DNA from 2 places in the Sphaerisporangium dianthi genome. Region 1 is predicted to be linked to the other one. Evidence: riboswitches for the same ligand, from Rfam matches in the RefSeq annotation. Region 1 holds a riboswitch; the other holds the start of a gene.
What was found. Region 1 has a riboswitch for thiamine pyrophosphate ahead of thiO (glycine oxidase ThiO). Riboswitches for the same ligand answer to the same signal wherever they lie in the genome.

Region 1 (15,155 bases):
GGGATGGCTGGAGGCGACGGTGATCGACCGGCGCCGCGAGACCGCGGACGTGGTGTCGTTCACGCTGCGGCCGAAGACCCCAAGGTCGTTCAGACCGGGGCAGTACATCAGCGTCGCCGTCCCTCTTCCCGACGGGGCCAGGCAGATCCGGCAGTACAGCCTCTCGCGCGCGCCGGAGCGGGGCGACTGGCGCATCACCGTCAAGAAGGCGCGCGGCGACGGCGCCCCGGACGGCGAGGTGTCCGGCCTGCTCCACGCCGGCGTGCGCCCCGGGGACGTCCTGATGGTGTCGGCGCCGTTCGGCGACCTCACCCTGCCGCACGGCGACGGCCCCCTGCTGCTGGCCTCGGCCGGGATCGGCGTCACGCCCATCTTGTCCATGCTCGACCACCTCGCGGCCACGGACTCGGTCCGCCGGGTCGTGGTGGCGCACGCCGACCGCACCCCGGCCCACCACGCCCACCGCGCCGAGCTGCTGGACCTGGTCGCCGCGCTGCCCGGCGCCACCCTGCACCGCTGGTACGAGCAGCCCTGCGCCTGCCACGACCACGCGGACGAGACGCACCGAGGGGGCACCACACCCGCAGGAATCGCCACCGCGCCCACCAGCACGAGCAACCCCACCAGGAACCCCGCCCCGGACACGGTGAGCGCCGTCGCGCCCACCGGCACGGGAGACGCCACGTGGAACAGCGCCGCCCCGGGCGGGCGGAACGCCGCCGACGCGGCGGGCGAAGGGCGTGCGGAGCCGGGCGCGTGGAACGCCGCCGACGCGGCGGGCGGAGCGCCGGCGGAGCCGGCCCCGGCGAGCATCGGCCGGGTGGATCTCACCGGCATCGACCTGCCCGAGGGCGTGGTCGCCTGCCTCTGCGGACCGCTGCCCTTCATGCGGGAGGCGCGCTCGCAGCTGCTCGCGCGCGGAGTGCCGGCCTCCGACATCCACTACGAGGTCTTCGGCCCCGACCTGTGGCTGCCCGGCGCCTGACCTTCGCCGCCTGTGGATGCCCGACGCCCGACTCTCGCGGCCGGCCGCACCCGGCCGCCACCCACCGGTCCGCGAGCCGTCACATCCCGGCTCCGGAAAGCCGAGCTCCGGAAAGCCTGCTCAGCGCCCGGCTCTCATGGCCGACCGCATCCGGTGGCCGACCGCATCAGGCCCGCCGCCACCGGTCCGTGAGCCGTCACATTCGGCTCAGGAAAGCCCGCTCGGCGTCAGGCCGCCCGCACCCCCGCCCCTGCGCGCGCGAGGCGATGTCGTCCCTGCACGCGTGAGGCGATGCCGTGCGTCACCCCGCCAGGGGGGCCTTCACCGGCAGGGTGGACTGGCCGGGGACGCCCAGGATGTCCTCGACGACGCCGACGAAGGTGTCGGCCTCGGTGATCAGCTCGTCGGCGTCGCGCGCCGACACGACGCGGACCATGCCGGCCTCGGCCGCAGCCCGCTTGCGGGCGCTCTCGGCGAAGTACGCCGCCCAGCGGGCGAGCCTGGGCTCGGCCTCGGGCAGCAGCTCCCACGCGCTGCGCAGGCGCCGCCTGCGGCCGTCCATCGGCCGGGGCAGCGCCGCGAGGATGGCGGCCGCCGCGCGCAGCGCCGCCAGGTGGGCCGAGACGTAACGCTCTGCGGGGGTGCGGGCCGCCGCGGCGTCCGCGAGGCAGGAGTGCGCGTCGGCAAGGTGCGCGCGCACGGTCTGTGAAACCCGGGGACCTTCTCCGGACTGTTGAGTCATGCCACCCTCCTCGGGGTCATGGCTCCGGCGGTGACCGCCGGTGATAACACGGTCGCAGACCCCACCGACAATTCCGGCGGCCCGCTGGTCATGGTCACGGACGCTTGCTCCCTTGATCCCTCGCCCCGGCACGTCGCCGTGCCGCGGGGTGCTGCGATTCCTGTGCCGACCCTCCGCTCGTGGTGCGCTCACGACCTTCCGGCGGGCCGCGGCCGATCACCGGCCGCGGCGGCGTGCTCCCAGGCGCAGCCCGGTGCGGGGCTGGTGCGGGCCCTGGCGCCCGGCCCGCTCACGGCGCCCACCGCCTCACCCCCGGCCGGCCGCGGCACCCCCCGCCTGTCAGCCCGCCGTGCGTGTCAGCCCGCCGTTCCGGGTGGCCGCCCGCATGCGGGGCCGCCGTCGTATATGCGGCGGCGGCCTCGCGCGCGGGCCGCCACCGGTGTGGAGTTGTCGGCGCCGCCTTGCGACGGCGCCCGCTCGGGCCGGACGAGGAGCTTCCCCTCTCCCCGTCCGGCTATTCGGTTCGCGTGGAGAGGCCGCCGCGGACGGCGCTCGCCAGCCGGATGGTGGGGGTGGGCCGCGAGTCCCACCCCCACTGTGTCGAACATAAATTCGATGACGCGTCATGTCAAGCACCTCACGAACACAAGTTCGATCATGCGGTCAACCAGGGGTTCGAACAGCGCCCCGAGTGCCCGAACGCCGGGGCGCGGCGGGAACCGGCCCGTGACAGCCAGAAGCCGCGGTCGCGTGGTGCGACCGCGGCTTCTCATGCGGCGGTGTGCTCGTGGACGGCCGTGGCGGGCGCTCGTCCTCGCAGCTCCCCCGCCGGCCCCGGGGATCAGCGCTGGAAGCGGCCCCTGACGTGGACGGGGACGCCCGTGCCGAGCAGGCCGGGAAGGATCGCCGCGACGTGCATCGGCAGGCGCACGCACCCGTGTGAGGCCGGGTAGAGCGGAACCGACAGCGCGCCGTGCAGGGCGATGCCGCCGTTGAAGAAGACCGGGTTGTAGAGCTGGCCGAGATAGGACCTGTGCCAGCCCGACCGGCGCCAGGTGGTCTTGTAGTCCCCCGTCGGCGTGCGGGCGCCGCCGCAGAACCTCTGCGTCTTGCCCTGCCAGGTGGCCGTCTCACAGTAGGGGATGCCGCTGCCGGAGGAGATGTGGGTGATCAGCCGCACCTGGCCGGAGCGGTAGAGGACGGCGACCTGCCGGGTGAGGTCGATCTCGACGCGATCGGGCTTGCCCGCGGGGACGAGCACGCGCGGAGCCTTGGGGTTCTCCAGCGCCCGCCAGGTGCGGGAGGTGATCGTGCTGGTCGGCTTGATGCCCTGGATCTTCTGGAACGCCCACACGGCGGACTGCGTGGTGCCGCCGTACCTGGCGTCGAGCTTCCCTGGAACGTAGCCGAGCTCCCTCAGCCTGCTCTGGAGCTCTTTCACGGCGGCGCCCTTGGCGCCGAGCCGCAGAGTGCCGTGGGGCGCCACGAACGGCCTGACCACGCCCGCGAGCCCGGCCGGCGTCGCCGCGACCGTGATCTCGGCGCCCGCCGCCCGCGGGGCCGTCACGCCAGTGGCCGCCTGCGCCGCGCCGCCCGAGAGCAGCACGGCTCCCGCGGTCAGCGCCGCCGCGACGGTGAGCCGCCTCCCAACCGCCATGTCAAGACTCCCCTTCGACCGCACCACGTCCGATTCACGGGACCCTAGCGCATCGATCACACCCGACCCCCGTACGGTCACGGAGATGTAATCGATCGCCGACGCCCCGTCAATCTGTTTAGAGTGTCCGCGTGCCAGAAAAGTTGCATCCGAGCGTCATCAAGGTGTCCGACGCCCTCCGCGAGTCCGGCGCGACCGGCGAGGTCGTCGTCCTGACCGAGCCCGCCCCGACGGCCGCCGCCGCCGCGGCGCAGCTGGGGTGCGAGGTCGGCGCGATCGCCAACAGCCTGGTCTTCGACGCCGACGGCGAGCCGCTGCTGGTGCTCACCAGCGGCGCCCACCGGGTGGACACCGCGCTGATCGCGCGGCTCGTCGGCGCGGCGAAGGTCAAGCGGGCCTCGCCCGACTTCGTCAAGGCCGCGACCGGCCAGGCGATCGGCGGGGTCGCCCCGGTCGGCCATCCCGCGCCGATCCGCACGCTGGTCGACACCTGGCTGGCCAAGCACGAGGTCGTGTGGGCCGCGGCCGGCCATGTGCACACCATCTTCCCGACGACCTACGACGAGCTGCTGCGCGTCACCGGCGGCACGCCCACCGAGGTGGAGTGACCCCGGCGCGGCCGATACCCGTGCTGCTAGTGTGCGAGAAGTGATCGAACTGCGACACGCCGGTCCGGAGGAGTTCGCCGCCTCGCTGGACACCGTGATCGACATATACACGGTGGCGATGCGCCCTCCGACGGACCAGCTCACGGGCCGGCAGAGCATCATGCGCAACCACGCGACGTATCCGCGGTTCACGTGCCTTGTGGCCGAGACCACCGACGGCGTCGCCGTCGGCTTCGGGTACGGCTTCCACGGTTCGCCCGGCCAATGGTGGCATGACGTCGTGCGCCGCTCGCTGGAAGAGCGCGAGGGCCCGGCCACCGCCGCCGCGTGGTTCGAGAACGCCTTCGAGATCGCCGAGATCCACGTGCGCCCCGAGTACCAGGGCAAGGGCGTCGGCCGCCGGCTCGTCCACGGCCTGTGCGCGGGCCGCGGCGAGCGCACCGCCGTGATGTCCACCCATGACCAGCCCACGGCCGCGCGGCACCTCTACCAGCGGCTGGGCTTCGTCGACCTCATCGGCATGTACGTCTTCCCCGGCGGATACGAGCACTACGCCATCGTCGGCGCCACCCTGCCCCTCCAGCCCATGCCCTGACCACGCGCCCACCCGCTCTCACCGGGTGGCCGTCACGGCCTCGGCCGGCGCCGACCCTGGGGAGGGACGCCGGCCGCCGGGGGAGATCTCAGACGGCGCTGGCGGGGACGGGGCTGGGCGACAGGGCCTGGTAGACCTCGCGGGTCGCGCTCGACCGGTTGAAGGTGATGAAGTGGATGCCGGGCGCGCCCTCGTCGAGCAGGGTCTGGCACAGCTCGGCGGCGTGCTCGATGCCGAGGCGGCGCACCGCGGCGGGGTCGTCGGCGACCGCCTCGAAGCGCCCGGCCACCTCGGCGGGGAACGGCGCCCCTGACAGCTTCTCGGACCGCGCGATGGTGCTCAGCTGCGTGATCGGCATGATGCCCGGGATGATCGGCGTGTCGCAGCCGGCCGCGGCCACCCGGTCGCGCAGGCGCAGATAATCGTCGGCGCGGAAGAACATCTGCGTGATGGCGTAGTCGGCGCCCGCCCGGCACTTGCGGACGAAGTAGTCGACGTCGGACTCGACGGACGGCGACCTCGGGTGCCGGTACGGGAAGGCGGCCACCCCGACGCAGAAGTCGCCCGCCTGCCGGATGAGGCGGACGAGGTCTTCGGCGTAGGAGACGCCCTCGGGGTGCTTGACCCACTCGTCCAGGGGGTCGCGGCCGGGCGGGTCGCCCCGGACGGCCAGGATGTTGCGCACCCCCGCCCCGGCGAACCTGCCGACCAGGTGGCGCAGCTCGCGCACCGAGTGGTCGACCGCGGTGAAGTGGGCGACGGGGGTGAGCGTCGTCTCATGGGCGAGCCGCTCGACGATCTCGACCGTGCGGTCACGGGTGGAGCCTCCGGCGCCGTAGGTGACCGAGACGAACGTCGGGCGCAGCCCCTCGAGCTCGCGGATCGCGCGCCACAGCTGCCGCTCCCCCTCGTCGCTCTTCGGGGGCATGAACTCGAAGGAGAACGAGCGCTGCCCGGAGGCGAGCAGTTCCCGAACCGTCGGGACACGGTCGGGCAGGACGGATGGACGACCCAAAGCCATGCCTCCAAGGCTACAGGTCCGGGCCGCTCCGCACCGATCGCCAACGTGCGGTCCGCGCGGGGGCCGCGGACGCCGCGCCGCGTCGCGCCACGGCGCCGCACCTCACGGCCCAAGCGAGTCCTGCCACATCACCACAACGATCGTCAACAGCCTGTAGGACCGGTCCCGGACGACCGGCGCCAGGTGGTCGCAGCTCACCGGCGTGCGCCGGAAATACCCTTCCGCGTTCATGACGTCGATCACACAAGGGGTCGCAGATCGGCTGCCCGTTGTACGGCCGTTAATCTCAGAGCTTGACTGCTCCCCTCTCTGAGATGAAGGAGGGGATTCCTGCTTCACCACCGACCGCCCGCCGGAGAGGAGTCTCCTTGAGGTCTCACATCAGCTCCACAGGCGTTTCACCTCTCCGCCAGCCCGGCGGCGAGAAGGTTGGTGGCGGCGTTGACGTCCCGGTCATGGATCACGCCGCAGGCACAGGCCCACTCCCGCACCCTCAGCGGCATGGACTGTCGCAGGGCACCGCAGGCCGAGCACAGTTTGGAGGAGGGGAACCAGCGGTCCACGACCACCAGCCGCCGCCCGTACCAACCCGGTTTGTACTCCAGCATCGCGCGCAACTCCCGCCAGGAGGCGTCGCTGATGGCACGCGCCAGGCTGCGGTTCTTGACCATGTTACGCACGGCCAGATCCTCGATCACGACCGTTTGGTCGTCACGGACGAGCCGAGTCGAGAACTTGTGCAGGAAGTCCCTGCGCCGGTCGGCCCGCCCATGCCCGGGGTTGGCGATCTTCTCCCCGGTGGACAGCGTCACCAGGGAGGTGATCCCGGCGTCCACCCCGACACAGGCCTCCACCGGATCCAGCGGCCGGATCGTCTCCTCCACCAGGATCGACACCCACCAGCGCCCGGCCGCGTCCCTGGAGACGGTCACCGTGGACGGCTGCGCACCCGCGGGCAGCGGCCTGGACCACACGATGTCCAGCGGCGCGTCCATCTTCGCCAGCAACAGTTCGCCGTCCCGCCGGCGGAACGCCGAGCGGGTGTACTCCGCCGACGCCCGCGACCTCTTACGGGACTTGAACACCGGATGCTTCGACCGCTTGGCGAAGAAACCGGCGAAGGCGGCCTGCGGGTGCCGCAGCGCCTGCTGCAACGGCACACACGACACCTGCGACAAGAGCTCCAGCCCCTGGGCACGCTTCCACCCCGTCAGCATCGCCGAGGTCTCCGCATAGGAGACCTTGCGGCCCTCTTGGGCGTAGGCGCGGGAGCGTTCGGCAAGGGCCTTGTTGTAGACGTAGCGGACACGGCCGAACGTCCGGGCAAGCTCCGATGCCTGCTCGGGAGTCGGATAGAAGCGGTACTTGTAGGCCCGCTTCACCATCTGCGCCACGCCCCGCATCATATTCACGGTCGGTCACGGATCGCACACGCATTCGATGCAACGGTTCACCCGACGGCGAACCGCCAGCCCCTGACCTGCCGGCGCAGGGGTCCGATTCTTCCCCCGCCTGAAGGCGGGGGTCTCCTCGGAGGCTTCTGATGACCACTTCCTTCGCCCTGTCGGACGCGTTCCGTTCCGAGGTGGACCAGCGCCTGCGGGCGTTCGTCGACCGGCAGCGTCCCCTGGTCAGCGGCCCGGAGCTGAGCCCACTGCTCACGGCCGCCGAGGACTTCCTCGCGGGCGGCAAGCGACTGCGTCCGGCCTTCTGCTACTGGGGCTGGCGCGGCGCGGGCGGCGGCGACGACCCGGCGATCTTCGCGGCCGCCGCCTCGCTGGAGTTGCTGCAGGCCAGCGCGCTCATGCACGACGACGTCATGGACGCCAGCGACATGCGCAGGGGCAGGCCGTCGGCGCACCGCCGGTTCCAGGCGCTGCACGAGGAGTCAGGGTGGCAGGGGTCGGCCGAGCAGTTCGGCGAGGGGGCCGCCGTGCTGCTCGGGAGCCTGCTGCTGGTCTGGTCGAGCGAGATGTGGCGGACGAGCGGCCTGCCGGCCGAGGCGCTGCGCGCCGCCGAGGGAGTGCACGACCTGATGCGCACCGAGCTGATGTGCGGGCAGTACCTGGACCTGCTGGAGCAGGCCCACGGTGAGAGCACCTTCGAAAGCGCCCTGCGGGTCGCGCTGCACAAGAGCGGCAAGTACTCCGTCGAGCAGCCCCTGCGCCTGGGCCTGCTGCTGGGCGCGCGGGCGCCGGAGCCGTGGATCGACCGGCTGTGCGTGGACTACGGGCAGAAGGTCGGCATCGCCTTCCAGCTCCGCGACGACGTGCTCGGAGTGTTCGGCGACCCGGCCGAGACGGGCAAGCCCGCCGGCGACGACCTGCGCGAGGGCAAGCGCACGATGCTCATCGCGCGCACGCTGTCGCAGGCGACGCCCGAGCAGGCGGCCGACGTGCGCCTCCTGCTGGGCGACCCGAAGCTGGAAGAGGACGGCGTCGAGCGGCTGCGCGCGATCATCGCGGACACCGGCGCCCTCGCGGCGAGCGAAGAGATGATCAAGCGCTACCTGGACGACGCGCTGGCGTCCCTGAGGCACGCGCCGATCACCGGCGAGGCACGCGAGGCCCTGCAGGAGCTCGCCGTGGCCGCCACCGCCCGCCGCAGCTGAGGCCTCAGCCCGCCGCGAGGCGGCGGGCGAACTCGGCGGCGGCGGCTCCGGGGTCCTCGGCCTCGGTGATGGCGCGCACCACCACGACGCGCGTCACCCCGCAGGACATCACCTCGTCCAGCGTGCCGAGGTCGACGCCGCCGATGCCGAACCACGGCCGGTCGGCGCCGAGCGCCGCGGCGTGCTTCAGCAGGCCGGGGCCCGGCGCGAAGCGGCCGGGCTTGGTCGGCGTCGGCCAGATCGGCCCGCAGCAGAAGTAGTCGACGCCCTCCTCCACCGCCGCCGCGGACGCCTCGGCCTCGCTGTGGGTCGAGCGGCCGATCAGGACGTCCGGCCCGAGGATGTCGCGCGCGACCGCCACGGGAAGGTCGTCCTGGCCGAGGTGCAGCACGTCGGGACGCGCGGCGTAGGCGATGTCGGCCCGGTCGTTGACGGCGAGCAGGGCTCCGTGTCTGTCGCAGGCCGCGCGGAACACCTCGAGCAGCGCGAGCTCTTCGCGGGCCTCGAGGCCCTTCTCGCGCAACTGCACGATGTCCACGCCCCCGGCGAGGACGGCGTCCAGAAAGGGTTCGAGATCGCCTTGGCGGCGGCGGCCGTCGGTGCAGAGGTAGAGCCTGGCGTCAGAAAGCGAGCGCCTGAGCACGCCTCTTCACCTCGGTGTGCCGGCCGGCGACGATCGCGTCGATGGGCGCTCCCGGCAGGGAGTCATCGGCGGTGAACAGCCACCGCAGGGCCGCGGCGTCGTCGTAGCCGGAGTCGGACAGGACGGTCAGCGTGCCCGGTAGCCCCTTGATCACGTCGTTTCCGGCGATGAACTTGGCGGGGACCTCGGGCTCGGAGCCGCCGCGGCGGACACCGATGAGCCTCTTGTCCTTCAGAAGCTGCTTGGCCCGCCCGGTGCTGAGCCCGAGCCGCCTGCCCACTTCCGTGAGGGGGAGCCACTCTCCCACCATCTGGTCGGTTTCACGGTCGATCTGCGCAACAGAAAGCGTCACGGAACCACAACTACCACGTCGCGCCTCTTCTCAAACACCCGCTGGGGGTCACAAGCAGTCGCGCAAGGGTATCGAGGGGTCGCTCGCCCTATCAACATCGAGGCTTTGCCCGCCCTCGACGATGCGGCGGCCCTGTACCAGGTCACGGGGGCGGTCGACGGTGAGGATGGCGGCCAGCCGGTCGTCCTCGGTGAACCAGCACGCCGCCCACTTGCGGTCGGTGTCGGGGTCGCCGCGCAGGACCAGCCTGGCCCCGTCGTGGTGACCCGCGTACTGGACCATGTGGCCGAACTGCTCGGACCAGAAGTAGGGCACCGGGTCGTAGACGGCGCACTGCCCGAGGAGGGTGGCCACCGCGGTCTCGGGGGCGTTCAGCGCGGTGTCCCAGTGCTCGACCCGCATGCGCCGCCCGAAGCGCCGCGACCACCAGTTCGCGCAGTCGCCGACCGCGACCACGCCTTCCATCGAGGTGCGCAGGTGCTCGTCGACGACGATGCCGTTGTCCACCTCGATGCCCGAACCGGCGAGCCAGGTGACGTTGGGGCGCACGCCGACGCCGGTCACCACGACGTCGGCCGGGATCCACGAGCCGTCCATCATGGTCAGGCCGCCGGGGTCGATCGAGCCGACCATCACGCCGAGCCGCAGGTCGATGCCCACATCGGCGTACCAGCGCGCGGTGAGGCCGCCCACCTCGGGCCCTAGGGCCGTCGCCAGGGGCGACTCGGCGGCCTCGACGACGGTCACCTCGCAGCCCGCGCGGCGGGCCGCGGTGGCGACCTCGGCGCCGATCCATCCGGCGCCGACGATCGCGACGCGGGACTTCGGCACCATGGCGGCGCGCAGGGCCAGGGCGTCGTCGATGGTGCGCAGGACGTACTGGGCGCCCTCGCCGCGCAGCCGGATGGGGGACGCGCCGGTGGCGATCACCAGGCCGTCGTACTCCAGTTCGCCTTCGGTCGTCTCCAGGGCGCCCTCGCGCAGCCCCTTGGCGGAGACGCTGGTGCGCAGGTCGACCGACAGCGCGCCGAGGTCGGAGTCGACCACCGTCGAGTCGAGATCGCCGAGCAGGACGGCCTTGGACAAAGGAGGCCGGTCATACGGCCGATGGGACTCCTCACCGATCAGCGTGAGGCGACCTCGGTATCCACGCGCCCGTAGCGCTTCGACACTCCGCACGCCGGCCAAGCCGGCCCCCACCACCACGACATGATTCACATCCTGACCCTAAGCGGCCAGCACGGTAACTCGCCAACGGCGATTTGGTAACAAATTAGCTCACTATGCCACACAGGCAGTGATGAGACCACTCAAGCGGGTGCCCAAGCCGTATGGAGGGAGGAATAGCCGGTACTCCACCCGCCCTCGGGCAGGAATAGGCTAGGGAGACCAGCACGCGCGGGAGTCCGGCGAGACCGGGCTGAGAGGAGGGCTCACGGCCCTCGACCGCCAGGAACCTGATCCGGATCATGCCGGCGAAGGGAGCGGACGTTAAGTGGACGTGTCGAACGCCCTCCCGGGCGCGGCGCCGACCGCGCCTGCGGCGCACGTGGCGGGCTCCTCCTCGGACGTGGTCGTCGTGGGCGGCGGCGTCATCGGCCTGTCGGTCGCCTGGCGCGCGGCCCAGCGCGGGCGCACCGTCACCGTCGTCGACCCGGCGCCCGGGTCGGGCGCCTCGCACGCGGCGGCGGGGATGCTCGCCCCCGTCAGCGAGGTGACCTACACCGAAGAGCCCCTGCTGCGGCTCGGCCTCGCCTCCCTGGCCCGCTGGCCGGCGTTCGCCGCCGAGCTGTCCGCCGAGTCCGGGATGGACGTCGACCATCGCGCCGAGGGCACGCTCGACGTGGCCTTCGGCTCCGACGACCTCGCGGCGCTGTCGGAGATGGCGGGCTTCCTCGAGAAGCTGTCGCTGCCCGTCGAACGGCTCACCGGCCGGGAGTGCCGCCGCGCCGAGCCGATGCTCGCGCCCTCCGTGCGCGGCGGCATCCTGGCACCGGGCGACGCGTGGGTGGACCCGCGCCGCGTCACGGCCGCGCTGCTCGCCGCGCTGTCGCGCCGCGGCGCGCGGGTGCTCGCCGGCCGCGTGGCGGGCCTGCTCTCCGAGGGCGGCGCCGTGCGCGGCGTCCGGTGCGCGGACGGCGCGGCGATCGGCGCCGAGCAGGTCGTCCTGGCGGCCGGGGCCTGGTCGGGCTCCCTGGACGGCCTGCCGCCGGAGGTGCTCCCGCCCGTGCGCCCCGTGAAGGGGCAGATCATGCGGCTGCGGGGCGCTCCTGGGTTCCTCGGCCGATGCGTGCGCGGCATCGTGCACGGCTCTCGCGCCTACCTCGTGCCGCGCGGTGACGGCGAGATCGTGCTCGGCGCCACACAGGAGGAGATGGGGTTCGACACGCGGGTGACCGCGGGAGCCCTGTGGGAGCTGCTGCGCGACGCCCGCGAGCTGGTGCCCGGGATCACCGAGCTGGAGGTGGTCGACCTGGCGGCGGGGCTGCGCCCGGGAACGCCGGACAACCTCCCGGTGATCGGCCCGAGCGGCATGGACGGGCTCCTGCTGGCCACCGGCCACCACCGCGGCGGCGTCCTGCTGTCCCCGCTCACCGCCGACCTGGTGTCCGGCGGCCCCGACCCGGACCTCGCACCGCTGGCGGCGCTCTGCTCCCCCCTGCGGTTCGCCGAGGCCCACCGTTGAACGAAGGAGGAACGGGGCGCGCGCCCTGGCGGACGCCAGGCTCTGCCGCCCCGGAACGGCGATGAAAGTGATGATCAACGGGGTGTCCCGCGACCTGCCCGACGGGGCGACCGTCGCGCGGGCCGTCCAGGAGCTGACCTCGTCGGCCGCGGGCGTCGCGGTGGCCGTCAACGACGAGGTGGTGCGGCGCGGCGCGTGGCAGTCCACCACGCTCAGCGAGCACGACCGCGTCGAGGTGCTGACGGCGGTGCAGGGTGGCTGACCACGACGCCCTCCGGCCGGCGGGGCACGACCTCGGCCCGGCGGCCCGGGACGACGCCGGCGACGCGTTCGTCGTCGGCGGGGAGAAGTTCACCTCCCGGCTGATCATGGGCACCGGAGGGGCGCCGTCGCTGGACGTCCTTGACCAGGCGCTGGCCGCCTCCGGCACCGAGATCACCACGGTCGCGATGCGGCGCCTGGACCCGGCGTCCAGAGGCTCGGTGCTGGACGTCCTGCGCGCACGGGGCATCAGGGTGCTGCCCAACACGGCCGGCTGCTTCACCGCCGGCGAGGCCGTGCTGACCGCGCGCCTGGCCCGCGAGGCCCTCGGCACCGACTGGGTGAAGCTCGAAGTGATCAATGACGAGCGCACCCTGCTCCCCGACCCCATCGAGACCTTCGACGCCGCCGAGCGGCTGGTCGCCGACGGGTTCGTCGTCCTGCCCTACATCGGGGACGACCCCGCGCTCGCGCGGCGGCTGGAGCAGGCGGGATGCGCGGCCGTGATGCCGCTGGGCTCCCCCATCGGCTCGGGCCTCGGCATCCGCAACCCGCACAACATCGAGCTGATCGTCGAGGCGGCGACCGTCCCGGTGATCCTCGACGCCGGCATCGGCACCGCGAGCGACGCGGCGCTGGCCATGGAGCTGGGATGCGACGCCGTCTTGCTCGCCAGCGCCGTCACCCGCGCCCAGCGGCCCGGCCTGATGGCCGCGGCCATGCGCGAGGCCGTGACGGCGGGCCGTATGGCGCGCCTCGCGGGCAGGATCCCCCGGCGGCGGTACGCTGAGGCCTCCTCACCGGCGATCGAGCCGCGCGCCTGGTGACAACGATGACCCCTTGGGGACGGGAGAACATGTCGGCATCGGTTTGGGATGTGCTTGCCCTGCACCTGGCAAACCGCCCGTAAACTCACTCCCGTGGACACGACGGTTGCGGACCCCCTTCTAGGGCGGCTGCTGGACGGGCGCTATCGGGTCGAATCCCGCATCGCCCGGGGCGGCATGGCCGCTGTCTACCTGGCCCTGGACGTCCGGCTCGACCGCACGGTCGCCCTGAAGGTCATGCATCCCTCGCTCGCCGAGGACCCCGACTTCGTGCGTCGCTTCATCGGCGAGGCCAAGTCCGTCGCCAGCCTCTCGCACCCCAACGTGGTGCACGTCTTCGACCAGGGCACCGACGCCGGCAACGTGTACCTGTCGATGGAGTACGTCCCCGGGCGCACTCTGCGGGACGTGCTCCGCCGGCGCGGGCGCTTCCCCGCCCGCGAGGCCCTGGAGATCCTCATCCCGGTGCTGGCCGCCCTCGGCGCCGCCCACCAGGCCGGCATGGTCCACCGGGACGTCAAGCCCGAGAACGTCCTGCTCACCGACGACGGCCGGGTGAAGGTCGTCGACTTCGGGCTGGCCCGCGCCATCGAGGCGGGCAACCAGACCAAGACCGGCGTCATGATCGGCACGATCGCGTACATGTCGCCCGAGCAGGTGACGGCCGGGGTGGCCGACGCGCGCAGCGACGTGTACGCCGCCGGGGTGCTGCTGTTCGAGCTGCTGACCGGGCAGCAGCCCTACCTGGGCGAGAGCCCGATGTCGGTGGCCTACCGCCACGTCCACGACCGGGTGCCCGCGCCCTCGGCCATCGTGCCGGACACGCCGCAGGCGCTCGACACGCTCGTGCTCTCGGCGACCGACCGCGCCCCCGACCGCCGGCCGGCCGACGCCACGGCCATGCTGGTCGCCGCCGTCGAGGCCCATCGCGGGCTGCCGCGCGACATGGCTCCGCAGCGCCCGCCCACCGGCGCCACGTCGCCCTCGATCCTCCGTGAGCCGGGGGTGACGCCCGGCGGGAACGCCGTCCCGCCCGCCAACCCGACGCTCGTCCACTCGCGCACCGAGATGATGACCGCCCCGCCGGCCACCGCCGGCGCGCCGGCCAGGCGCCGCGGCCCGCGGCCCACCTGGTTCATCGTCGCGCTGGCCGTCCTCATGATCGGCGCGATCGCCGGCACGGGGTGGTGGTTCTCCGAGGGCCGCTACACCAAGGTCCCCGATCTGCTGGGCCTCAACATCGCGATCGCCAAGGCCGAGGCCAAGAAGCAGGGCTTCGAGGTCAAGATCGGGACGGCCGAGCACGACGACAAGCTCGCCGAGGACAAGGTGCTGCGCACCGACCCCGAGCCGGGCAAAGAGGTGCTCAACGACGCGGTCATCACGCTCATCCCGTCGTCCGGGCCGGTCAAGATCGCCGTGCCGAACGTGCTGAACCTCTCGCAGGGCGACGCGCAGGCCAAGATCTCCGATGCCGGGCTCACTCCCGGCTCGGTCAGCAGGGTGCCCAGCGACACCGTCCAGCGCGGCCTGGTCATGCGCACCAACCCTCAGGTCGGCGCCAAGGTGCGCGAGGGCAGCCGCGTGCAGCTCGTCCTGAGCGCCGGGTTGCTCATGCCGGACGTCAGCGACATGCAGTGCGACCAGGCCGACGCGTTCCTGCGGCAGAAGGGCTTCAACCCGACGGTCGTCCAGCAGACCGACAACGCCCAGCCGAACACGATCATCGCCCAGGTGCCCGCGGCACGCGCCGAGGTGACCGCCGGGCAGGCCGTGCAGCTCACCTGCTCCAAGGGGCCCGACACCGGCTTCCACTGGCCGTGGGAGGACCCGAACAACGTCCAGCCCGGCCAGACCCTCGTCGCCATCCCCGACGTCCGCTTCAAGAAGGTCACCGACGCCCTGGGCGAACTGCGCGCGGCCGGCTTCAAGGTCCGCGTCCGCCGGATCGCCGGCACCGGGGCCGTCGTGGCCGAGAACCCTCTCGGCCAGGCCCCCGCCGGCACCCGCGTCACCATCTGGCACTGACCGCCGCGCGAGCCCCGGCGCGCCGCCGGGGCTCGCGCGTCGAGTCCACGTGCCCACCGCCGGTGCGGCCCTGCCTGGAGCCGTGTGACCCGCCGCGAAATCCCGTTGCGCGGTCGTCGGCGCTGTGGGAGGGTCGGTC
Region 2 (15,155 bases), on a different contig from region 1:
CAGCCGCGGCACCGGCAAGGTCGGCCTGTTCTGGCCCAACCTGAAGGGCCAGGAGGTCGACGACCGGCTCAAGCCCGTGGTGGGCGGCACCACCTACGGCAAGGCGTACTACGGCGCCACGCGGGACTACTACCGCGCCATGGCCGAGGCCCTCGCGGAGCTGCGCGCCGAGGGGGACGACGTCCAGCTCTGGGCCAACGTCGAGGCGTTCGAGCCCGCGGGCGACGGCGCCTGCGAGGCGGGCGGCAAGCGGGGGACGACCGACAAGAAGCGACTGGACTCGGCGATCACGTTCGTGGGGCCGTACGTCTCGAAGATCATCTCCTACAAGTGGAGCAGTTTCTTCACCTGCGGGAGCCCGACGCTCGCCGAGCAGGTCGCCCAGGACTGGAACCGGCCCATCCCCATCCAGGCCATTCCCGCCAAACGCGGCATCCAGGACGGGGTGGAGATCCGCGGCTACAACGTGACCGGCGCCAAGGTCTCGCTGAGCTGGTACGGCGGAGAGGAGCCGCGCGAGACGGACGCGGCCACCGCCGGGTGGTCCGACCCCTCGCCGATCCCCGGCCTGCCGGGCGCCGTCCGGAAGATCTGGGTGCCCGTCGACTGGGCCTCGATCCCCGCGGACGCCTGGGTGCGCGTGGAGGTGACCTCACAGGACGGGCGGCGGGCCAATGCCCCGGTCTACCTCAATCGAGGGAGATGACGGTCTTCGGTCCTCCTTTCCCGGTGTAACGTGCGTCCCATGGTTCCGCGCATACCCGTCAGCGTGGATCTCGTCGTGCTGACCGTGCGCTGCCAGCAGCTCAGCGCTCTCGTCTGGCGGCGCGACCGCCCGCCGTACGAAGGGCGCTGGGCGCTCTCAGGCGGCTTCATCCAGCTCGAAGAGGATCTGCCGGCCGCCGCCTCCCGCGTCCTCGCCGAGCGTGCCGGGCTGCCGGGCGCCCCCGTGCACCTTGAGCAGCTGCGCACCTACGGCTACCCCGACCGCGACCCGCGCCAGCGGGTGGTCAGCGTGGCCTACCTCGGGCTCGCGCCCGACCTGCCCGCCTCCACCGAGGCCCACATGAGCTGGCAGCCGGTGAGCTCGCTGGAGGTCATGGCCTTCGACCATCGGCGCATCATGCTCGACGGCATCGAGCGCGCCGGGGCCAAGCTCGAGTACACCTCGCTGGGCGCGGCCTTCTGCCCCGCGGAGTTCACGGTGGCCGACCTGCGGCGGGTGTACGAGATCGTGTGGGGCCGTCCGCTCGATCCGCGCAACTTCCACCGCAAGGTCACCAAGGCCGACGGCTTCCTGGTGTCCACGGGGCGCACGACCACGCGCGACGGCGGCCGGCCGGCCATGCTCTACCGCCGCGGCGGCGCCGAGCTGCTCCACCCCCCCATGCTCCGCCTCGGCGGCTGAGGCTCCCCGGCCGGTCCTTTCCACAGGGAGGGCCCTCAGGCGGTCGTTTTCCACAGATGGCGGGCCAGAGGGGCGCCGGACGATCGTCGCGTCATAAGGTGAGGTCATGCCGCGTTTCCGTCCGATTCTCGATGAGCTGGCCGCATACCGGCCGGGCAAGGCCGTGGTCTCCGCCGATGGCCGCTCCTTCAAGCTGTCGTCCAACGAGTCCCCCTACGACCCGCTGCCCTCGGTGCTGCGGTCGATCGCCGCAGCCGCGGCCGAGGTCCACCGCTATCCCGACCCCGCCTGCGTGCGGCTCACCGAGGCCCTGGCCGAGCGCTTCGGCGTGCCGCCCGAGCACATCGCGCTGGGCGCGGGCTCGGTGACCGTCGCCCAGCAGCTCTTCGCCGCCGTGAGCGACCCCGGCGCCGAGGTCGTCTACGCCTGGCGGTCCTTCGAGGCATATCCGCTGCTCGCCGACCTCGCCGGAGCCGTCTCCGTGCGGGTGCCCCTGGCCGCCGAGACCCACGACCTCGCGGCGATGGCGGCGGCGATCACCCCGAGGACGCGCATGGTCTTCGTGTGCAACCCCAACAACCCGACCGGCACCGTCAACCGCGCCGCCGAGCTCACGGCCTTCCTCGACCAGGTCCCGCGCGACGTGCTCGTCGTCCTCGACGAGGCCTACCGCGAGTACGTCCGCGACGCCGACGTCCCCGACGGCGTCACTCTGTACGCCGACCGGCCGAACGTGGCCGTCCTGCGCACCTTCTCCAAGGCGTACGGCCTGGCGGGCCTGCGCGTCGGTTATCTCATCGCGCACGAGCCCGTGGCCGCGGCCATCCGCAAGACGACGGTCCCCTTCGCCGTCAACAGCATCGCCCAGGCCGCGGCGGTCGCCTCGCTCGCCGCCGAGGACGAACTGCTCGAACGCGTCGAGACGGTCGTCAAAGAGCGCACGCGCGTCCGTGAGGCCCTGCTCGCCCAGGGGTGGGAGGTGCCGCCGACCGAGGCCAACTTCGTCTGGCTGCGCCTCGGCGACCGCACCGTGGAGTTCGCCGACCGGTGCGCCGTCGACGGCGTCGCCGTCCGCCCCTACGCCGGCGACGGCGCCCGCGTCTCCATCGGCTCCCGCGAGGCCAACGACACCTTCCTCACCGCCGCCGAGGCCTTCCTGCGGGCCTAGCGGTCAAGAACGGGTGTGCCGGTGTGCTCCAGGGGGGCCGGGCGGCGAGAGTGGCGCTCTGTGGAGACCACGAGCGCCACACCGACCACGATCACCAGGCCTCCGGCGATCATCTGGCCGGTGACCTGCTCCTGGAGCACCACCAGGCCGAGGCCGACCGCCACGACCGGGTTGACGTAGGCGTAGGTCGACACCAGTGAGATCGGCGCGTTGCCGAGCAGCCAGATGTAGGAGGTGAAGCCGACGAGCGAGCCGACCAGCACCAGGTAGGCGAGCGCCAGCCACGAGCCGCCGCTCACCTGGCCGAGGTGCAGCCGCTCGCCGGCGACCGTGCCCGCGATCAGCAGCCCGGCGCCGCCGACGATCATCTCGATGGTGCTGGCGACGAACGGGTCCTCCGGCATGGGGATCCTGCCCGACAGGAAGGAGCCGAGCGACCACGACAGCGACCCGATGAGCACGACCACGATGCCCGTGGTGTCGGACGACCCGCCGCCGGTGAGCGAGAGCCCGGCCACGCCGCAGAAGCCGATGAGCACCCCGCTGAGCGTGAGCAGATGGGGCCGGTCACGCGCCATCGTGCGGAAGATCACCAGCCAGAGGGGCACCGAGGCGACCAGGAGGGCCGCGAGGCCGGTCGAGATGTGCTGCTCGGCGACCGCCACCATGCCGTTGCCGCTGGTGAGCAGCAGCAGGCCGACGAGCCCGGCGCCGAACAGCTGCCGACCGCTCACGCGCAGCACCCCCGGCCCCTTGCGCAGCGCCAGCACGCCGCCGAGGATGACCGCCGCCGCGACGAAGCGCAGCCCTCCGCTCATCAACGGCGGGATGGTCTCGATCGTGAGCCTGATGCCGAGGTAGGTCGACCCCCAGACGACGTACACCGCCGCGAGCGCCGCCCATACCTTTATGTCACGAGTGTTCTGGCCCATGGCTCATGACAATATCGAGCCACTCCGACAGATCTCACGCGGGTATCAGACCGTGAGATGCGCCCGGCCCTTTCCGGCGCGCGACCGCCCCGCAATCGGCCGGCCGGCCGTGCCTCGGTCTTTTCCCGTGTGCGCCGTGGCGGACGTCCGCGACCGGCTGCCGGTGTGAATCGGAGGGAAAGCGTGCGCCTCTTCAGTGGATGTCCGAAGCGCGCTTCTGGGCGGGGTTTCTCCACAGCCTGTGGAAAACTCTGCGTCCGGAGCGTATGTGCTGTTCCCGGGTTCAGATGCGGAAATGTAATAATCCGCTGCCTTGAGGGCGCCGGTTATCCACAGGCTGTGGACAAGGCCGCGGTCACTCCGCGCAGGCAGAGTTGTGCGTCGCGACAGGCCGCCCGCCCCACACGGGCGGCCCGTCACGGAGGTCATCGTGGGCCGAGCTTCTCCACGATCAAACGGTAGAGCTGGCGCGGGCGGCCAGGCTGGGGGGTGCGATTCGGCGGGAGCGGCCACGCGAGTCCCTCGTCGACCAACGTGCGCAACAGCCGCCGAGCCGTGCGGGGAGTCACCCCGAGCATCCGCCCGGCGCTCTCCGCGTCCACAATCGTGTCCCCGCCTTCCAGCTTGGCGGCCAGCCTCGCGAGGACCTCCACGCCCTTCGGCCGGCCCTGCCCCGGCGCCTGCGGAGGCATCCGCGGAGCGGGGACGAGCGTCCGGCCCTCGCGGTCCACCGCGAAGCCCTGCGGCTGCTTGCCGGCCTGCGAGCGGGCCAGCGCCGCCCTGGCGTGCGTCTCGGCGTCATGGGTCGTGCGGCCCATGCCGACGCCGACCTCCACCGCGAGCCCGAGTTCGTCGCGGATGCGCGCGGCGAAGGGCAGGACCCGGAAACCGTCGGTGGCCGCGGCCATGGAACCGCGGGTCGCCGTCACCAGATAACTGTGGTCGTCGATCGCCCATACGGCGGCGTTCATCCGATTGGCCTCCTGCACCAGCAATCGGTGCAGAGACAGCCTGAGTTCGTCACGCCAGTACCTCGGAGCCGCCCGCCGTACGGGCTCGCGTAACGTCGGCACCTCGATGAGCACCACGGTGAGCTGCGATTCCTCCAGCCTGTGGTGGGCGCCGAGCAGCGCCGCCGTGTGCAGGGCGGTGCGCACCGCCGCGGAGGTCGGCCGCACCCGCACGGTGGGCACCCCGGCGGCCGCCAGCCGGTCGGCCACCGCGGGCAGGCAGGTCAGCGCGCCCGTCGTGGTGCCCTGCCTGACCAGCCGCTCGTGATAGGCGGCGACGGTGCCGGTCGCCCCCGGCTCCTCGCGCGTCTGCACCCCGCCCGTGGGGATGCCGAGGTCGGCGTAGGCCTCCTCGACGTCGGAGCGGCTCAGCAGGTCGATGCTGACCCTGCGCGGGTCGATGCGTTCGTCCAGCGCCGCCCTGGCCAGCGCCGCGGTGAGCGCGGGCCCGCCGAGCTGGACGAACGTCGCCGGAATCGTGAGCACGCCCGACCGCCGGGCCAGTTCGTACGGCACGGGGCTGGCGAACAGACAGGCGTCCACCCCCGGGCCGAGCCGCACCACCTTGTCGGCCGCCTCCTGTTCGTCCCGGTAGGCCGCGGCGACCAGCCGGCACGGAACCGGAGCCGCCGCATGGCCCATGAGCATCACCCGTTCGACCAGGTCGTGAGGCCCCACCACCCCGATGGTGAGGTCTGGGCCTGATGCGCCCACACGTGATCCTCGCGGAGTTTCTTCGGCCCTTTCGACCAATGTTCGTCCCATCCCGCCATACCTTCGATGGAGGCGGCCACGCCGTGCGGCACCGTCGACCGGGAGTCCGGCCCGATGAGCGCCCGGCGTGGCTTCCTCGCGAATTCCACTGGTCGAGTCCGCCTCGCGGGGACGCCGGTCAGGCCGTTTCAAAGGCGGCATGCGGCGTTCCCGGCTCGGGTTCGTCTCCCATCCGGTCTAGTCCTCTTTGGAACGATCGCTCGCCAAGGCACTAATGTCACGCCCGGATTTGCCGGAAAGCAGCTCTCCCATGCCCAGCGGGCATGGCACGGATGGCTATAAGGACAGGTCAGAGGCCGTTTACGGGCCGAGTCAGGTCGTAGGGGAAATCTCTCTTACCACATCTCCACCCAGGGCCTTCATACGCGCCGCGAGGTCGTGGTGCCCGCGGTCGATGAGGTAGCCGGGGGAGACGACGGTCTCGCCGTCGGCGGCCAGGCCCGCGAGCACGAGCGCGATGCCGGAACGCAGATCGTGCGCCGTGACTTCGGTGCCCGTCAGCGGGGTGGCGCCGTGGACGACCGCGCGGCTGCCCTCGATCTCGATGTTCGCGCCCATCTTGTTCAGCTCGCCCGCCAGCGCGAAGCGGCCGTCGAAGATGCGCTCGTGGATGTAGCTCGCCCCGTCGGCCAGACAGGCCACCGTCATGATCGGCGACTGCAGGTCGGTCGCGAACCCGGGGTAGGTGTCGGTGATGACGTTGATCGGGCGCAGCGGCCGGTCGCGCCGCACGTTCAGCACCGCGCCGTCGGTGGAGAACTCGACGCCCATCTGCTCCAGCTTCCAGCGCACGACGCCGAGGTGCGGAAGGGAGGCGCCGACCAGGTTGACCTCGCCGCCGGTGATGGCCGCGGCCATCGCGAACACGCCGGCGTCGAGCCTGTCGGGCATGACGCGGTGCTCCACGGCGGTGAGCTCGTCGACGCCCTCGACGGTGATGAAGCCGGTGCCGCCGCCGCTGATGCGGGCGCCCATCTTGGTGAGCATGTCGATGACGTCGAGGACCTCGGGCTCAAGGGCCGCGTTCTCGATGACGGTGGTGCCCTTGGCGAGCGCCGCCGCCATGATGAGGTTCTCTGTGCCGGTGTGGGAGGGCGTGTCGAGGTAGAGCGGGGCGCCGGTGAGGCCCGCGGCCTTGACGTGGATGACGCTCTCGCCCTCGTCCACGACCGCGCCGAGCCGCTTGTACCCGAGGTAGTGGAAGTCGAGGTTGCGGCTGCCGAGGTTGCAGCCGCCGACACCCTCGATGACCGCCTCGCCCAGGCGGTGGAGCAGAGCCGGGACGAAGAGCACCGACCCGCGGAACCGCCGCGCGATCTCGGCGGGCAGCACCGGGTTCGTGAGACGTGAGGCGTCGATGACCAGCGTCTGCTCGGTCTCGTGCAGCTCGACCTTCGCCCCCACGGCCTCGGCCAGCTCCACCGCCCGCCGGACGTCTTCGATGATCGGCACGTTGCGCAGCACCGTGCGGCCCTCTGCGGCCAGCAGCGCCGCGCCGATCATCGGGAGCACGGCGTTCTTCGCTCCCTGGATGAAGGCGGTTCCACGCAGGGCGTTGCCACCGCGCACGCGGTATCGAACCATATGTAGGGGCTCCTCGGAATCTGGTTAATGACGCGTCTGTCGAGCGGACGGCGGCAAGTTATCCGCCCACAGTAGCTCTTACGGGATGCTCGCCCGGCCACTTTGACGCCACTCCGCTGCCCCGTGAAGCGCTGATCATTCAGCGTGCGGACGCGTTCGCCGAGAAGTTCGGCGAAGCGGCGTGCAGCAGGGTGTTGGCGCGCTGATCGACGAACCGCGTCACCACCTGCTGGGCGTACCCGAACACCATGGCCCACACCAGGATCGAGGTCTGAGAGCTGAGGCCGCCGAAGCCGGGGACGAAGCCCGAGTTGAGGATCAGCAGCCCCACGATGGCGGTCGCCACACCGGCTGGAGCCTTGAGCAGGTTCTGGGCGACCGCGAGGGAGTAGCGGGTGGACAACTCGGAGCGGGTGGACAGGCTGGTGGCCGTGGCGAGCGCCGCGCCGAGCATCCCGACGAGCGCGACGAGCGGGACGTCCCCGTGGGTGGGCGCTCCCGCGCCCGTCGGGCACGCCTGGCTGCCCATGCCGCGCGGCCCCAGGGCCGCGAGCAGGGTCCCGCCGCCGCACATGGGGATCGCCGTGGGCCAGATCGCCCCGATGGTCACCAGCCCGGCGACGATCACCGTGAGGAAGGCCACCCCGCCGAGCAGCAGGTTGCGGAAGCTGCGCACCCGGCCGCTCTCGATCGACGCCATGCTGTACGCCGCCCTGAGCACCGCCTGCAGCAGCGACCGGTCGTGCTCGCCGATGTCACCCGCGGCGACGCGCGCGGTGAGGCCGACGAGCCGCGCGTCGTCGGCGGGCAGGTAGGCGCGGCCGGTGGCGAGCACCTCGGGGGCGCGCGCGTTCAGCTCGCCGGCCGGGAGCAGCCCGTAGAGCAGGATGGTGGCGCCGTAGATGTTGGACCAGGCCGCCTCGATGGCCTGCCCGGTCAGCCAGCGCCGCCAGCCCTGCCGCTCCTGCGCGTATCTCGCGGCGGCCCGCAGGTGGCGCTCGATGGCCTTGTGCAGCAGCCGCAGGCCGGGCTCGGCAGGCCTGGCGGCCAGGCACCGGCCGGCGTCGGCCTGGATCTCCTGGCCGCGCGAGGCGATGTGCACCCGCCACACCCCGGGCCAGCGCAGCACGTCCTTCTCGCCCATCCCGGTGATGTCCGCGAGTCCGCCCGAGTCCGCGAGTCCGCCCGAGTCCGCGAGTCCGCCCGAGTCCGCGAGCCCGCCCGAGTCCGCGGGGTCGCCGGGGTGCGCGGCGTCGCCGCGATGGGCGTCCCCGTCGGGCGCTCGGCCGTCAGGGGCGTCTCGTCCGTCACCGGACGCCTCGCCCGATCGCACGGCCGGGTCGGCTGCCATACGCTCCTCCAGGGTTCGCCCGTCCCCCTGGGCTTATCGCGACCCGCCGCCCTGGCGCTACCGTTTTGCGATCATCTGTGGGTCAGGCGCGGGCCGCGATGTCGGACCGGTGGTGGGAGCCGCGCAGCGTGACCAGCTCCACCTGGGCGTACGCGGCGGCGCGCGCCGCGGCGACGTCCGCGCCGGTGCCGACGACATTGAGCACCCGCCCGCCGGCCGACACGACCCGCCCCTCGGAGTCCAGCGCGGTTCCGGCGTGCAGGACGTAGGCGTCCTTCACGGCCGGGTCGAGACCTTCCACGCGGTCGCCCTTGACCGGGTCGGCGGGGTAGCCCTCGGCGGCGACGACCACGGTGACGGCCGCGCCGTCGCGGAAGCGCGGCGCCGGGTGCGAGGCGAGGGCGCCGGTCGCGCAGGCGAGCAGCAGCCCGGCGAGCGGCGTGTCGAGGCGGTCGAGCACCACCTGCGTCTCGGGGTCGCCGAAGCGGGCGTTGAACTCGATGACCTTGGGCCCGGCCTGGGTGAGGGCCAGCCCGGCGTACAGCACCCCGGTGTAGGGGGTGCCGCGCCGCGCGAGCTCGCCGATGGACGGCAGGACGACCTCGGCCATGACCTGCTCGGTGAGGCCGGGGGGCGCCCACGTCAGCGGCGTGTAGGCGCCCATGCCGCCGGTGTTCGGGCCCGCGTCGCCGTCGTAGGCGCGTTTGAAGTCCTGGGCGGGCTGGAGCGCGACGGCGGTCGTGCCGTCGCACAACGCGAACAGCGACACCTCGGGGCCGTCGAGGTACTCCTCGACGACGACGCGCCCGCAGGCCGCCGCGTGGGCGAGCGCCTCGGCACGGTCGGAGGTCACCACGACGCCCTTGCCGGCCGCCAGGCCGTCGTCCTTCACGACGTACGGCGCGCCGTACGCGTCCAGGGCGGCCTCGGCCTCCTCGGGGGTGGTGCACACCCGGGCGCCCGCGGTGGGCACGCCGGCGGCCACCATGACGTCCTTGGCGAACGCCTTGGAGCCCTCGATGAGGGCGGCCTCCTTCGACGGCCCGAAGCAGGGGATGCCCGCGGCGCGGACGGCGTCGGCCACCCCCGCCACCAAGGGCGCCTCCGGCCCGATGACGACGAGCTCGGCGCCCAGCCGCTGGGCCAGCGCCACGACCTGCTCGGGATCTGTGGGCACGACCGGGTGGAGCGCCGCCACCGCGGCGATGCCCGCGTTGCCCGGAGCACAGTGGAGGTCGGACACCGCGGGGTCCAGGCCCAGGGTGCGGCACAGGGCGTGCTCGCGGCCGCCGCTACCAATCACAAGAACGCGCACGTGGGGAGTCTACGGGCCAGTTCTGGGGTCACCGGACGCCGCGGTCGTCACCGCAGGTCGCGCCCATGGGGCCGTGACGGGGAACGATGAAGGGCCGGTGTTCACAGGCCGGACCCCGGCCTTTTGTCGACTTCTACATGATCGGGCGATCGCGCGGGGATGTAAGCTGAGGGCTGAAGCCTGCCCGTGGTACGTTTGGGCGGCTTTGGGCCGTCTCTCGAGAGATTGGAGGTGGAATCGGGATGACATCTGGTGATCCCAGCAGTACGTGCTCGCGCACGTACATCGTGCGCAGACCCGACCACTCCAATCCGGTGTCCGACTGAGAGCCACACGCCTGCTCTTCCCTGCGACGTTCGTCGCTTCATCTCGTTCTTCGCGCGTGGGTTCCCGATGTCGGGCGGGAAGGGACCGCCATGCGCTCGTCCACGCTTTTCCAGCGGATCAACCTGCACCCGCGCACCACTCACGTACGGCTTCGCACGTCGATGCCGGTCAGCGCGGTGCGCCGCGAGCAGGTGAACGGCCGCTGCGTTCCGCCGAGTGACTCACTGGTGCAGTACGGCGCCTACATCGCCGGCAAGCGCGTCCACGTCTCCGGCATCCCGGAGGCCGTCGGCCTGGTCCGCGAGCACAACGCCGCCTCCGAGACCGGTGGCGCCTACGTCTGGGTCGGGCTGCACGAGCCCGAGGCTCCCGAGGTCGAGTGGCTGGCCGAGGTCTTCGGCCTGCACCCGCTGGCCGTGGAGGACGCCATCAAGGCGCACCAGCGGCCCAAGGTCGAGCGTTACGGCGACTCGCTGTTCGTCGTGCTGAAGACCATCGCCTATCTGGAGCACGATGAGCTGACCGCCTCCAGCGAGATCATCGCCAGCGGCGAGATCATGGTGTTCGTCGGCCCCGACTTCGTGGTCACCGTGCGCCACGGCGAGCACTGCCCGCTCGCGGACGTGCGCGGCCGCCTGGAGGACAAGCCCAAGCTGCTCTCCCGCGGCCCCGCGGGCGTGCTGCACGCCATCGCCGACCACGTCGTCGACAGGTACCTCTCGGTCGCCGACCAGATGCAGGCCGAGCTCGAAGAGGTCGAGGCGGCCGTCTTCGCCGATGTCAGCTCCCGCGACATCGGCCGCATCTACCAGCTCAAGCGCGAGATGATCGAGATGAAGCGCGCGGTGACGCCGCTCCAGACGCCGCTCGGCGCCCTGCCGCAGCGCCGCATGATCCCCTCCGACATGCGCGAGTACTTCCGCGACGTCGTCGACCACCTCTCACGGGTCTGCGAGCAGGTCGAGTCGTCGAACGAGTTGTGCAACTCCATACTGCAGGCGGCCCTGGCCAGGTCCAACGCCCTGGCGAACGAGGACATGCGCAAGATCTCCGCGTGGGTGGCCATCATCTCGGTGCCCACGATGATCGCCGGCATCTACGGCATGAACTTCACCCACATGCCCGAGCTGAACGCCGCCTGGGGCTATCCCCTCGTCATCGGCGTCATGCTGGTCATCTGCTCCGTGCTCTATCGCGGCTTCCGCCGCAACAGCTGGCTCTGACCGCGGCCCGGCCGTCCGAGGACGGCCGCGGGCCGCTCAGGCCCGGACGCGCCGCCCCCGACCGGCTCCCGCGCTCAGACGGGCCAGGTCTCCTGGCGCCAGGCGGCGTCCCAGAACATCCACTCGTAGCGTGCCGTGGTGACGAAGTGCTCCAGCGCGCGGGCGCGCTGGCCGCCGGTCGCCTCCGCCCCGGCGCGGTCGGCCACCGACACCACCCGCCGCACCACACTCTGGAAGGCCTCGTCTCCGTACGCGGCGATCCACCGCCGGTACAGCGGGTCGGGTGACGATTCGGCCAGCAGCGCCTCGCCCACGCGGGCGTAGATCCAGTAGCAGGGGAGCACGGCCGCCAGGCCGTCCAGGAACGACCCGCCGTAGACGGTGGCCAGCAGGTAGCTGGTGTAGGCGCGGGTGGCCGGCCCGACCGGCAGGTCGGCGGCCTGCCCGGCGGAACCGCCGAGGTCGGCCATGAACGCGGCGTGCATCTCCTGCTCGGCGGCGATGGCGCCCACGGCGTCGCTCGCGAAGGCCCGCACGTCGTCCTCGTCCGGCGCCCTGGCCGCGCACACGGCCAGCGCCCGGGCGTAGTCGCGCAAGTAGTGCGAGTCCTGCACGACGAAGTGCCGGAAGGCCGCGCGCGGCAGCGTCCCGTCCACCAGCCCTCTGATGAACGGGTGGTCGAGGATCGCCTTGTAGGTGGGCGTGATGGCCTCCCACAGCTCTTCGCTGTAGGGCCGCGGACGCTCCCCCGAGACGGTGGGCTCGGACGTCACCATGGAACAACTCCCTACGCCGGCATGACCCGGTCAGGTTCGAGCGGTCTGCGGCCGCCTCAGCCGCACTCTCAGCCCGATGCGCCGGACTCCCGCGTTCTACTCGTCCGGTCGAGCTTAGGCCGTCGGCGCCGGCGAGCGGGAACGCCCGCGCTCCCGGCTCCGCGCGAGCTCGGCGAGCCGGCTTGCGCGGGGCGGGGTGCGCGCGGCCGGGAAGGCGCCCCGGAAACGTCGGTGCTGAGCCATAAGCTCCGGGGGCATCCGGAGATGTTCGGTTCGGTCGTGGCCCCGCGAGGCGTCGTCCATCGTGCGTTCGGCACCCCTTCACCCCACCAAGAGAGAAGTCGATGCTGTCTTTCGCCACCATCACCCGCACCGCCCGCGCGGCCGCCAGGCCCGCGCGCGCCGCCACGCCGAAGGCCAGGCAGACCCGGCTGGACGAAGAGCTTCTCGGGCTGCTGGTGACCACCTGGGCCGTCCGCACGGGACGCACCCCGCCGCGGCGCCCGCCGCACCAGCTCACCGCCGAAGAGCTGATGGACTTCTGGGCCGACGACGAGACCGCCACCGACAGGAATGCGAGATGAGCCAAGCGCCGCCACGTCGTCCCCGGAGACCGCGCCGATGCCCGCCGAACGCTCCCTGACCCCTGCGCCGCCCGTCCCCCCGAGCCGGCCGGGCGGCTCTCCGGCGCTGCTCAGGGGACGATGCGAAGTACCGGGCGCTGGTCGCGGATCCCGAGCAGTTCGCGGACACGGGGGAGGTGCCAGGCGAGCTGCGCGGCGAGCGCGGGCATGGTGAGGCCGGTCTCGGCCGCGGCCAGGTCGAACGCCTGGCGGAGCAGCGCGGGGTGCTCACCGGGGTAGCCGGTGATGGGCTCGCCGGCGAAGCCCGGCTGGTCGCGCAGGACGGCGAGCCGCTGGTAGGCGCGCCCGGCCGACGAGTCCGACAGCAGACCCACCTCGCGGCAGCGGTAGAGCAGCGAGTCGACCGAGACGCCCCAGGTGTTCTTCAGCTCGGCGAGCCTGCGCAGGTCGAGACGGCGGGGCAGTTCGGGCATGATGCTGTCGCGCGGGGTGAGGAACTCGGCGGCGAAGGTGTCGGCCTCGCGTTCCTGCTGGACGTCGCCCGCCGCCGTGTCGCCGTGCAGCACGAGATGGCCGAGCTCGTGGGCGGCGGTGAAGCGATAGCGGTGGATGTCGTCGAAGCGGTTGGCCGTCAGCACGACGATCGGCCGCGGCAGGTGCGAGGTGGAGAACGCGTCCACCGTGGTGGCGTCCTCGTCGGGCGGGGGAAGCACCACGACGATGCCGTGCGCCTCCATGTGGCGCACGAGGTGGCCGATCGGCCCGGTGCCGAGCGACCACCGGCCGCGCAGGGCCCGAGCGGCGGCGGCCGGGTCGCGAGAGGGCTCGATCCCCGTGTGCACCTCGCCGGCGGAGAACCCGGGCAGGTCGACCAGGGGAAGCCGGACGCGCTTCTCCAGCGCGTGGGTGAGCTCCCACACCTGTTCGACGAACGCGACCGCCTTGGCCCGCTGGTGCACGCGGGTGGAGCGCAGGCTGCGGAAGTGCGCCGTGGAGCCGTCGAGCTTGCCGTGCGGCCGTCCCGACAAGAAGAACGCCGGGGGGACGTCGAGGGCGTCGGCGAGGCGCGGGATGTGGTCGGGACGCGGGTGGGTCATGCCGGTCTCGTACTGGCCGATCGCCGCCGGGGTCACGCCGACGCGCTCGGCGAGGTCCTTCTTGGTCATCCCGGCGAGCCGTCGCGCCTGGGTCAGTCTGGCCTGGTCGAAGCCGTCGGCCACGGCCTGCGGGCTCGGTTCGCCGCCGGGGGTGCCGCGCCGTCTCGCCGGGCGCCGGCCCCGGCCGCCTTCACGGTCATTGATCGTCGTTCTCACGGTCGTCGGTTCGCCGGTTCGTCGTCGTGGTGAGGATGCGGTGTGGTCGCGGGCCGAGCCCGGGTGGTGGTCATGGTGAGGATGCGGTGGTCACGGGCCGGGCCGGACCAGTGCTGGTCGCGGCAGGCCGGTGCTGTGGTCGCCGGTCAGGCACGCTCTGCGGCATCGGCGGACGGAGGCTCGACGCCATGTTCGCCATGTTCGCCGTGTTCGCCGTCCGCGGGGAACGGCCTGCCGTTGGCGCGTTCAGTCTCGGGCCGGCTGCTGAGGGGAAGGCCGGGCTCGGCGATCTGGTCGAACCGCGACGCCAGGTCGGGCTCGGCGGCCGGGACGCTCTGCGGGACCCACGGCAAGGCGGTGAGCAGCGGGATCTGCTCGCAGTGGACCCAGTGGACGCGGCCCATGTCGTCGATCAGCTCTGCCTCGCCCCAGTAAAGCTTCAGGAGGCTGGCCTGGGCGTTCGCCGCGTAGGCGACGGGGATGAGTCGCGTGTCGGCGGGAAGCCGCGCGAGCAGGGGGCGCGCCTCGGCCAGCTCGCGCAGCCCGGCGGCCTCGCCCTCGTCGTCCCCATCGAGGTCCAGCACCTCCTGGTGGTAGCGCGTCTTGGGGCCGAACCGGGTGAACAGCTCACGGACCAGCGCCGACACCCGGCCGTCGCCGACCCGGGCCTCGCTGATCGGCGTGGTGTCGTCATCGGCGTAGCGGAACGGCAGGAGCAGGTTGCCGTCGAGCACGACGAGGTGGTGCGGCGAGCCGTGCGGCCGGACCACCTGGAACCCCGGCTCGTTCCTGAACCCGTCGACGAGGGCCTCGTAGCGCCGGGCCATCAGCGTGGACCCGTAGGCGTACCGCTTGTCGCTCCTGGAGGACTTCTGGGCGTCCTGCGCGTTGCCCGCCGCCTCCAGCAGGGACGCGGCGAGCCGGCCGCGCACCGCCTCGGCGCGCTCGCCGAAACGCTCGACGGCCCACGCCGACATCTCCGCCTGCATCGCTGACCTCCCGTGAGATCGGATCGTACGGGCCGCGGACGTCCCCGCCTCGCTGCGCGGGGCGCCCTTTGTCACTTCAGTTCCTCGCACCATACTCCCGCCGGCACTGCAGTTGATATTGGGACGCGCGGGAAAAGCCGGACGCCGGACGCTCGACCCGGGCGGGCGCCGGAGGTCAGACGGGGGGCGGTGACGCAGGGCGGCGCGGGTCAGGCCGGAGGGTGGGGCGGGGGGCGGAGGCAGGCCGGGGGCGGCGGGGGTCAGGCGGGGGTGGGGCGCAGGGCGGCGGTGGGCTCGGGGAGAGGGAGGCCGCGCCGGCTCCACACCTCGCGCATCCGGTCGGGGTAGTCGGTGACCAGCCCCGCCACGCCGAGGTCGATCATGCGTCCGGCCTCCTCGGG

Region 2: it holds a riboswitch for thiamine pyrophosphate, as region 1 does, so the genes downstream of both, tenA (thiaminase II) here and thiO (glycine oxidase ThiO) in region 1, are expected to answer to the same signal.

Annotation. Positions count from the first base shown of each region.
Region 1 covers NZ_JBHSFP010000009.1:12,444-27,598, forward strand. The annotation lists gene ACFO60_RS15455 (globin domain-containing protein) at 1-985, shown strand, start outside; gene ACFO60_RS15460 (SAV_6107 family HEPN domain-containing protein) at 1,287-1,727, opposite strand; gene ACFO60_RS15465 (L,D-transpeptidase family protein) at 2,569-3,384, opposite strand; gene ACFO60_RS15470 (YbaK/EbsC family protein) at 3,516-3,992, shown strand; gene ACFO60_RS15475 (GNAT family N-acetyltransferase) at 4,033-4,587, shown strand; gene metF (methylenetetrahydrofolate reductase [NAD(P)H]) at 4,676-5,608, opposite strand; gene ACFO60_RS15485 (RNA-guided endonuclease InsQ/TnpB family protein) at 6,007-7,002, opposite strand; gene ACFO60_RS15490 (polyprenyl synthetase family protein) at 7,152-8,219, shown strand; gene thiE (thiamine phosphate synthase) at 8,224-8,862, opposite strand; gene ACFO60_RS15500 (Rv2175c family DNA-binding protein) at 8,840-9,214, opposite strand; gene ACFO60_RS15505 (NAD(P)/FAD-dependent oxidoreductase) at 9,263-10,432, opposite strand; TPP riboswitch at 10,603-10,715, shown strand; gene thiO (glycine oxidase ThiO) at 10,710-11,900, shown strand; gene thiS (sulfur carrier protein ThiS) at 11,962-12,162, shown strand; gene ACFO60_RS15520 (thiazole synthase) at 12,155-12,988, shown strand; gene pknB (Stk1 family PASTA domain-containing Ser/Thr kinase) at 13,082-15,016, shown strand.
Region 2 covers NZ_JBHSFP010000018.1:79,068-94,222, forward strand. The annotation lists gene ACFO60_RS24305 (DUF4434 domain-containing protein) at 1-706, shown strand, start outside; gene ACFO60_RS24310 (NUDIX hydrolase) at 746-1,408, shown strand; gene hisC (histidinol-phosphate transaminase) at 1,515-2,576, shown strand; gene ACFO60_RS24320 (EamA family transporter) at 2,573-3,508, opposite strand; gene ACFO60_RS24325 (transcriptional regulator) at 3,934-5,181, opposite strand; gene murA (UDP-N-acetylglucosamine 1-carboxyvinyltransferase) at 5,605-6,876, opposite strand; gene ACFO60_RS24335 (hypothetical protein) at 7,016-8,227, opposite strand; gene purD (phosphoribosylamine--glycine ligase) at 8,310-9,542, opposite strand; gene corA (magnesium/cobalt transporter CorA) at 9,959-11,092, shown strand; gene tenA (thiaminase II) at 11,167-11,868, opposite strand; TPP riboswitch at 11,860-11,971, opposite strand; gene ACFO60_RS24355 (hypothetical protein) at 12,213-12,452, shown strand; gene ACFO60_RS24360 (helix-turn-helix domain-containing protein) at 12,563-13,765, opposite strand; gene ACFO60_RS24365 (hypothetical protein) at 13,912-14,754, opposite strand; gene ACFO60_RS24370 (glycerophosphodiester phosphodiesterase family protein) at 15,015-15,155, opposite strand, start outside.